Regions from separate parts of the Staphylococcus schleiferi genome, predicted to be linked through region 4. Evidence: riboswitches for the same ligand, from Rfam matches in the RefSeq annotation. Region 4 holds a riboswitch; each other region holds the start of a gene.

Region 1 (2,208 bases), 830 kb from region 4:
ATTAAGCGATGAAAGCCAATTAGATGCATTACTAAGTGCAGCTGATTATGAACAAATGATTGGTGAATAATGCCCGCATAAAGACTCCTCGGTAATCTGATTATCAAGGAGTTTTTTGTACTCAAATATTTTTTAGAAGGTGAAGACCATGGCGATGATCAATAAGGTTATTGTTGTAGAAGGTAAATCTGATAAAAAACGTGTTCAAGAGGTGTTGTTAGAACCTGTCGAAATTATATGTACACATGGAACGATGGGAATTGAAAAATTAGACAATATGATTGAATATTTGTATGATAAACAGGTCTACATTTTAGTAGATTCAGATGCGGAAGGTCGAAAAATCCGCAAATGGTTTACAACTTATTTGAGTGAGCGCATCGATATTTTCATCGATACGAATTATAGTGAAGTGGCACGTTGTCCACGCGATTACCTCTCTAATGTATTACAACATTTTGGATTTAAAGTAAAAAAAGATTTTTATGTTAAAGGGAAGTATTCATATCATGAGTGTTTCAGAGCAATTGAACAATATATATAGAAATAGTGATCAAAACGTTCATCTCATATTCGGTTATACACCGATGTGTGGGACATGTAAAATGTCTGAAAGAATGTTAGATATTGCCAATGAGATGACACAATTACCAATTGTGAAAATAGATTTAAATTTTCACCCAGATTGGAGTCAAGCAAATGAAATACAGTCTGTGCCTGTGTTAATGATCATGCATTATGATCAAGAAGTAGAAAGATTGTATGCTTTTCAATCTGTACCGTACTTATTAGAAAAATTAAAAAAAGTGATTGACGCATGTTGATTACAATGATAAGATTAATATCAATTAAATAGTCAGAAAACTCTTATCCGGAGTGGTGGAGGGATGTGCCCTATGAAGCCCGGCAACCGTCTAGTATATAGAAATGGTGCCAATTCACATAAAGTAAAAATTTTACTTTTGAAGATGAGAGAAAAGCGATTCGTGTTAGTGCTTTCTCTTTCATTTTTAAAAAGAGAAAGCATTTTTTATTTTGCAGATAAGAGGGGAAACACAAGGAGGAACAGTATGATTGAGCTTAAAAATATCGTTAAAAAGTACGAGAGTAAATCAAAATCTGTGACAGCTGTAGATCATGTTGACCTAAAGATAGAGAAGGGTTCAATCTATGGTATTATCGGATTTTCTGGTGCTGGTAAAAGTACTTTAATACGATTATTTAATTATCTAGAAACACCTACATCGGGCGATGTGGTTATCGGCGGGGATAACATAGGTCAGCTAAGTAAAGCAGATTTACGTAAAAAACGACAAAAAGTCAGCATGATTTTCCAACACTTTAATTTATTGTGGTCAAGAACGGTATTGGATAATATTATTTTTCCACTAGAAATTGCAGGTGTTGCAAAAAGTGAAGCAAAGCAGACAGCATTAGAGCTCGTTGAACGTGTCGGTTTGAAAGGGAGAGAGCATGCGTATCCTTCTGAATTATCAGGTGGTCAAAAACAGCGTGTCGGCATTGCCCGCGCACTGGCCAATGATCCAGAAGTCTTACTGTGTGACGAAGCAACAAGTGCACTTGACCCTCAAACGACAGATGAAATATTAGATTTACTTTTACAACTTAAAAAGGAAAAGAACTTAACGATTATTATTATTACGCATGAGATGCACGTCATTCGTCGAATTTGTGATGAAGTATCTGTAATGGAAAATGGTCGTGTCATTGAGCAAGGTAAAGTTTCTGATATTTTTGAAAATCCACAGCACGCAGTGACACGTCGCTTTGTTCAAGAAGACTTGAAACCGAGTGATGAGAGCGATGAGCTTGTAGCGACATTTCCTCTAGCAAAGGATGATATTTTAATTAAATTGACTTTTTCTGGCGATAATACAACACGTCCGATATTGTCCCATCTTTCGCAAGAATATCATCTTTCAGCCAATATTTTAGAGGGGAATATTAAACATTCAAAAACGGGCACTATAGGCTATTTACTCGTGCACATTCAAGATGTCTCAAAAATAAATTTTGATGAAGTACAAGCGGACTTAGAGTCACAAAATATCGATGTAGAGGTGGTCAGTCATGGGTAAGAGTTTTAGCGAAATACTTCAAGAGATGATAACAATGCCGAATGTACGTTGGCCTGATGTTTGGGTAGCGACATATGAAACGCTATACATGACAATCATCTCAACAGCA
Region 2 (2,208 bases), 730 kb from region 4:
TAATAACAAAAGTTTCTGAGCGTGTACCATCGATTTTTGGGTCTGCCTTAAAGTGAGGTGCAGAAATTAATGTAAAATCTGCTTTGATTTTTGAAGCTTCTTCTTTAGAAGTTGGTTTAATAAACATATTTTGTGCAAATAAATTATGCCATGCGAATTCATTAACTACTGTCAGTTTAAGTTGTGAATTTGAATCACTTCCTGCATAGCCATTAAAAACAAACAATTCTTCTTTGTCATTTAAGTAATCAATAACTTTATGGTAGAGATTGAGAAATTTTTCTTCAGAAATCGGTTGATTGATTGACCCCCAATCGATATCGTCTTTTACCTGTGGATTGTCTACAATAAATTTATCTTTAGGTGAGCGCCCCGTGTATTCACCCGTTTTCGCATTGATGGCACCGAGTTCTGTTAACTCTGCTTCATCACGCTTTAAGATTTTGTTATAAAGTTCGGTTGTTGTAAGTTGAAAATGTGAACTTGGCTTATCGATTAATGCCTCTAACGCACTAGTATTGAATGACATGATCTAATCCCCTCCGAATTTTGTTGAATGTAAGCCTTTACAATTTAAGAGTATAACATATTAGAGAAATAATCCCTACTATATTTAAGGGGAAATAACAGATTTTAGATTAAATATTTATTTTTACGTATTATGACTATGACTTCAGCGTTAAATTCATCGAAAGTTTCAATGGTTCACTCAAATTTATCATTTTTTTAGTGGCTTCTTACATGAATATCGATGTATTCAACATCAACCTTATAGATAGGAAAGGTTTTTAGAAGTGATTTGTGCATAAGTACGAAATTGACAGACTGATAAAAGTTATGTAATATAGTGCTAACGGATTCTCTTATCCTGAGTGGTGGAGGGACATGGACCCAATGAAACCCAGCAACCTCTTTTAACGAAGAAAGGTGCCAAACCGTTTGCAGACAAATATGGTCTGAACGATAAGAGCGAATGGACGTTAGAGCCTTCACTCTATTTTATAGTGTTGAAAGGCTCTTTTTTTATTGAGCTCAGAGAGAGAATGTTCGTAATCCATTATATAAAGGAGTTTATTATGACATACAACAGACGCTTATTTACTTCAGAATCAGTAACAGAAGGTCATCCTGATAAAATTGCAGACCAGATTTCTGATGCAATTTTGGATGAAATTTTGAAAGGAGATAAAAATGCACGTGTCGCTTGTGAGACGACAGTGACGACAGGTATGGCCTTAATCGCGGGTGAGATTTCTACTTCCACTTATGTAGATATTCCAAAAGTCGTACGCGAAACAGTTAAAGAGATTGGCTATACACGTGCGAAGTATGGTTACGACTATAAAACAATGTCTGTTTTAACAGCGATAGATGAACAATCACCTGATATTGCACAAGGTGTCGATCGCGCTTTAGAATATCGTGATGAAATGAATGACGAAGAGTTAAATACAGGTGCTGGCGATCAAGGCTTGATGTTCGGTTTTGCGACAAATGAAACAGATACACTCATGCCATTACCAATTGACCTGTCACATAAATTATCGAAACGTTTATCAGAAGTCCGTAAAAATGGAACTTTAGATTATTTACGACCAGACGGTAAAGTCCAAGTGACGGTTGAATATGATGAACAAAATCAACCCAAACGTATTGATACAATTGTTGTATCTTCACAACATCACGAAGAAATTGAATTAGAAAAAATCCAAAATGACATTAAAGAGTATGTTATTTATCCAACAGTAGACCCAAGCTTATTAGATGAAGAGACTAAATTTTTCATTAATCCAACAGGGCGTTTTGTCATTGGTGGTCCACAAGGTGACGCAGGCTTAACTGGCCGTAAAATTATTGTGGATACTTACGGTGGTTATGCCCGTCATGGTGGGGGTGCTTTTTCAGGAAAAGATCCTACAAAAGTCGACCGTTCTGCAGCCTACGCAGCGCGCTATGTCGCAAAAAACATTGTAGCTGCACAACTTGCGGATAAATGTGAAGTGCAACTTGCCTACGCTATTGGTGTCGCTCAGCCCGTTTCTATCGCTATCGATACATTTGGCACAGGAAAAGTCAGTGAGGATACTTTAATTCAAGCCGTACGTGATCACTTTGATTTAAGACCTGCTGGAATTATTAAAATGCTTGATTTACAACGCCCAATCTATAAACAAACAGCCGCATATGGTCACTTTGGTCGAAATGATG
Region 3 (2,208 bases), 450 kb from region 4:
AGGCTGCTGTGCTAGTTACAGGCGTATGTGAAATATGGATAGGCATAAAGCTACTTTTGGCGCGTCCATCTGATGCATTGAAACGTTGGATTAACTATTTCTTATTATCTGTTTTTCCAGCAAATATTTATATGGCACGACGTCGATTGCCGCTTGGTGATAAAGAATTATCAGACACGGCAAGATACGGTAGACTACCGCTTCAATTCCTTTTCATGTATCTCATTAAAAAATTATAATTGTAAACTTTAAAAAGGCATTTCAAGTTGTGTATCACACACAATTTGGAATGCCTTTTGTTCAGTCAAAGCGATTTATCATTATTTTCATATCGTCATTCTATTTTAAAACGTGACTTTATATTTATACGTGTGCACCTGTTCCAAAAACATCATGCCATTGGTCACGTTTATCTAAAAATGATTGTGCAATTGCTTGAGCGCCCTCTAAAGAATGTGAAGCAGCCCAACCACATTGTAATTCATTGCAAGCAGGAACTTCTTTTGCCTCAAGTACATCTTGTATTGTTTTTTCAATAATATTTAATACATCGTCATAATCATCATGATTGATAAAAGAAACATAAAAACCAGTTTGGCAACCCATCGGACTTAAATCAACCACTTTATCTGTATGGTTTCTAATATTCTCAGCCATCAAATGCTCTAGAGAATGCAATCCAGGCATGTCCATGTGCGCTTTATTTGGCTGCTTGAAACGAATGTCATATTTATAAATTTCATCTCCGTTAATTCCTTTCATTTTACCAGCCAAGCGAATATAAGGCGCAACCACTTTAGTGTGATCCAAGTTAAAACTTTCAACGTTCATTTTTGGCATTTGTACAAACCTCCTTCATGTGTAATTTCATTTTAACACAAATTAGGATGATTGAAAGTAAAAAAACTGAGCTAATTACTCAGTTATACAAAAAATAAGATAGAAATTTTTGATTTATCTGTAAAAAATACATGACAAATTGTCCTAAATCCGATAAAATAAGTACAAATTTAATAAATATTTATCAAGAGTGGTGGAGGGAATTGGCCCTACGAAGCCCTGCAACCTCATCGTAAAGCGATAAAGGTGCTAAATCCAACAGTCTATAATGGGCTGAAAGATAAAAACGACAAAGATGTTATCACCGGCGTACATCAACCACACTTGAAAACATATGTGTTGATAGTATAGGATGATAACTTTTTTGTTTGGAAGGAGTTTTAATTTGGTATCAGTGAGACAACGGATTTTAGATTATATAGATAACAACAGATTGAAATACATTGATATGAGTCATCAAATTCATGAAAGACCTGAGATTGGAAATGAAGAGTTATTTGCTTCGAGATTGCTCATTGATCATTTAATTGAGTGTGGTTTCGAAGTTGAGCGCGACATTGCAGGTCATTCAACTGGATTTATAGCCACTTATGAATCGGCAAAGGAAGGGCCTACAATCAGCTATCTTGCTGAATATGATGCACTTCCAGGATTAGGTCATGCCTGTGGTCATAACATTATCGGTACAGCGAGTGTCTTAGCAGGTACAGCACTTAAGCAGGTCGTCGAAGAAATCGGTGGGAAAGTCGTCATCTTCGGTTGCCCAGCTGAAGAAGGCGGAGAAAATGGAAGTGCCAAAGCGAGTTATGTTAAAGAAGGCATATTTGACGATGTAGATGTTGCGTTAATGGTACATCCAGGTAATGAAACATATCCAACCAATCACACACTTGCGGTAGATGTACTAGATATTAAATTTTATGGTAAAAGTGCGCATGCTTCAGAGAATGCTTATGAAGCACGTAACGCTTTAGATGCGATGATTAGTTTTTTTAATGGTGTTGCACAAATTCGTCAGCATATTAAAAAGACTGAGCGCGTACATGGCGTAATTTTAGATGGTGGCAAGGCCGCGAATATCATTCCAGATTTCACACATGCACGTTTTTATACGCGTGCGACGACACGAAAGGAATTGGATGTTCTCACTGGACGTGTTCATGATATCGCTAAGGGGGCAGCGATACAAATGAGTTGTGATTTTGAGTTTGAGCCTATTCAAAATGGCGTCAATGAGTTTGTGAAATCACCAGAACTCGATTTGTTATTTGAACAATATGCAACAGAACTAGGGGAAGAGGTAAGTCATGATGATTTTGGGTATGGTTCAACGGACACGGGGAATGTCAGCCATGTTGTACCAACGAT
Region 4 (2,208 bases):
CTCGATATTTTCGATATATTCATCTGGATCATATTGAGAAAAATCAATACCTGTATGTCCGCTTAACAACGCGACTGAACCTTCATAGCTGACTTCATTTTGAAGCGCTTCATATTTTTCATAAGCCTCTGCTTCAGTTTTACCGATAATAGGCAAAACCATTGGAAAAACAAGTATATCTTCTCCATTACGGCCAAATTGTTGTGCCCTTGTCCGAATGTCTGTGACATATGTTCGCAACGATTCAATAGAGGTATGTTTTGTAAACACAGCCTCAGCATGCTTTGCAGCAAATGTTTTACCTTTTTCGGAAGCACCTGCTTGAAATAAAACAGGTGTTCTTTGAGGGGAAGGCTCTACAAGATGCGGTCCGGGTATATCGAAAAATGTACCTTTATGGTGAATCGCATGAACTTTAGAAGGATCCGCATACGTATCTGTCTCTCGCGCTTTAACCACTGCATCATCCTCCCAACTGTCTTCCCACAGCTGATAGCTCACTTGCAAAAATTCGTCTGCACGGTTGTAACGTAACGCTTTAGGTAAGCGCTCTTTTAAACCTAAGTTTACTGCTTCACTTTCTAAATAAGACGTCACAACATTCCAACCTAATCGACCATTTGTTAGATGATCGAGTGTAGATAATTGACGTGCCAACTTATATGGCTGTGCATAAGTAGTTGAGACAGTAGGTGCAATACCAATATGCTCAGTTACTGCTGCAATGGCGGAAACGAGCGGAATAGGATCGTGTGCGGGGAGTTGAACTGCATGTTTCACTGCGGCGTCATGGGATTGGTTGTAAACACTATAAGTGCCCAAAACATCAGCAATAAAGATACCATCAAATAAACCACGTTCTAAAGTTTGAGCAATATCCGTCCAATATTTTAAATTGTGGTGTGTCGCTCCTTTATCTTTTGGATGTTTCCATAAACCTGAAGCATGGGGAGAGGGAGAGTTTTGGACGAATCCGTTAAAATGAATTTGTTTTCGTGTCATGAACATTACCTCCTAAAAAATAGGAAGATAAGGCATAGCTGTAGTTGACTTATCTTCTAGCAATTGCGCTACTGGAATTGGCACAGTGAATGCATCCTGTTGCCGCGATTTCATCGGGCCAGTCCCTCCATCTCTCTTGATAAGACGATGATGTATATTCATGGGGTACTTTTTAATAAGTGAAAGGTAAAACAATGACCGGTAGAATAATCACTTCCTTCACATGGTGGCTTACGCTTTAAAAGCGTTCATGTCAATCTACCGGATCATGAATTTCCCTTTATTTTCATTTTGTGTGACGCTTAAAAATTAAATTTTGGCAAAGCCTTTTTCCAAATCTGCAATAATATCATCAATATGCTCAAGGCCTATCGAAAGACGAATCGTCTCAGGGGCAATACCTGCTGCTTTTTGCTCTGCTTCTGTCAATTGTTGATGTGTCGTTGATGCAGGGTGAATGACAAGTGACTTTGCATCTCCTACATTCGCTAATAAAGAAAATAATTCTAAGCCTTCAATAAACTTTTTACCTGCTTCGTATCCGCCTTTGACACCAAAGGTAAAGATGGAACTTGCACCTTTTGGTAAATACTTCTCTTTTAACGCGTAATATTCACTCGTCGGTAAACCCGCATATTTAACCCATGCGACTTTATCATGCTTTTCAAGACATTGTGCAACTTTTTCAGCATTTTCGACATGTCGTTCTAATCGTAATGAAAGTGTCTCTAAGCCTTGCGTTAGTAAAAATGCATTGAATGGTGAAATCGCTGCCCCTGTATCTCTTAAAATTGTTGTACGAATTTTAAAAGCAAGTGCGGCTTCTCCAAATTTTTCACTGAACACTAAACCGTGATAAGATGGATCGGGTTCACTTAATCCTGGAAACTTGCCATTATCCCAGTTAAAGTTACCTGCATCAACAATGACACCACCCATCGATGTTCCGTGCCCACCAATAAATTTGGTCGCAGAGTGAACAACAATATTCGCGCCATATTCAATCGGACGTAAAAGATAAGGTGTCGCAAATGTATTATCAACAATAAGTGGTATACCTTGCGCTTTTGTAATTGCTGCAAGTGCATCGAAATCCTCGACATTACCTTCTGGATTCCCAATCGTTTCTACAAATAATGCCTTCGTATTCTCTTGAAGCGCATTTTCTATATTGCTGACATCTTTCGTATCTACTAATGTGACATC

The links. A riboswitch is a leader RNA that binds a small molecule or an ion and turns the genes downstream of it on or off. The one in region 4 is predicted to bind S-adenosylmethionine.
Region 1: it holds a riboswitch for S-adenosylmethionine, as region 4 does, so the genes downstream of both, MUA40_RS09565 (methionine ABC transporter ATP-binding protein) here and MUA40_RS01350 (LLM class flavin-dependent oxidoreductase) in region 4, are expected to answer to the same signal.
Region 2: it holds a riboswitch for S-adenosylmethionine, as region 4 does, so the genes downstream of both, metK (methionine adenosyltransferase) here and MUA40_RS01350 (LLM class flavin-dependent oxidoreductase) in region 4, are expected to answer to the same signal.
Region 3: it holds a riboswitch for S-adenosylmethionine, as region 4 does, so the genes downstream of both, MUA40_RS03480 (M20 family metallopeptidase) here and MUA40_RS01350 (LLM class flavin-dependent oxidoreductase) in region 4, are expected to answer to the same signal.

Annotation. Positions count from the first base shown of each region.
Region 1 covers NZ_CP094712.1:2,024,913-2,027,120, reverse strand. Annotated here, with positions in the region: gene gcvH (glycine cleavage system protein GcvH) at 1-70, shown strand, start outside; gene MUA40_RS09575 (toprim domain-containing protein) at 149-544, shown strand; gene MUA40_RS09570 (thioredoxin family protein) at 510-824, shown strand; SAM riboswitch class I at 865-975, shown strand; gene MUA40_RS09565 (methionine ABC transporter ATP-binding protein) at 1,071-2,099, shown strand; gene MUA40_RS09560 (methionine ABC transporter permease) at 2,092-2,208, shown strand, end outside.
Region 2 covers NZ_CP094712.1:1,060,929-1,063,136, forward strand. Annotated here, with positions in the region: gene pckA (phosphoenolpyruvate carboxykinase (ATP)) at 1-529, opposite strand, end outside; SAM riboswitch class I at 861-970, shown strand; gene metK (methionine adenosyltransferase) at 1,077-2,208, shown strand, end outside.
Region 3 covers NZ_CP094712.1:782,531-784,738, forward strand. Annotated here, with positions in the region: gene MUA40_RS03470 (DoxX family protein) at 1-239, shown strand, start outside; gene MUA40_RS03475 (S-ribosylhomocysteine lyase) at 364-840, opposite strand; SAM riboswitch class I at 1,019-1,127, shown strand; gene MUA40_RS03480 (M20 family metallopeptidase) at 1,193-2,208, shown strand, end outside.
Region 4 covers NZ_CP094712.1:329,598-331,805, reverse strand. Annotated here, with positions in the region: gene MUA40_RS01350 (LLM class flavin-dependent oxidoreductase) at 1-1,002, opposite strand, end outside; SAM riboswitch class I at 1,049-1,148, opposite strand; gene MUA40_RS01345 (O-acetylhomoserine aminocarboxypropyltransferase/cysteine synthase family protein) at 1,312-2,208, opposite strand, start outside.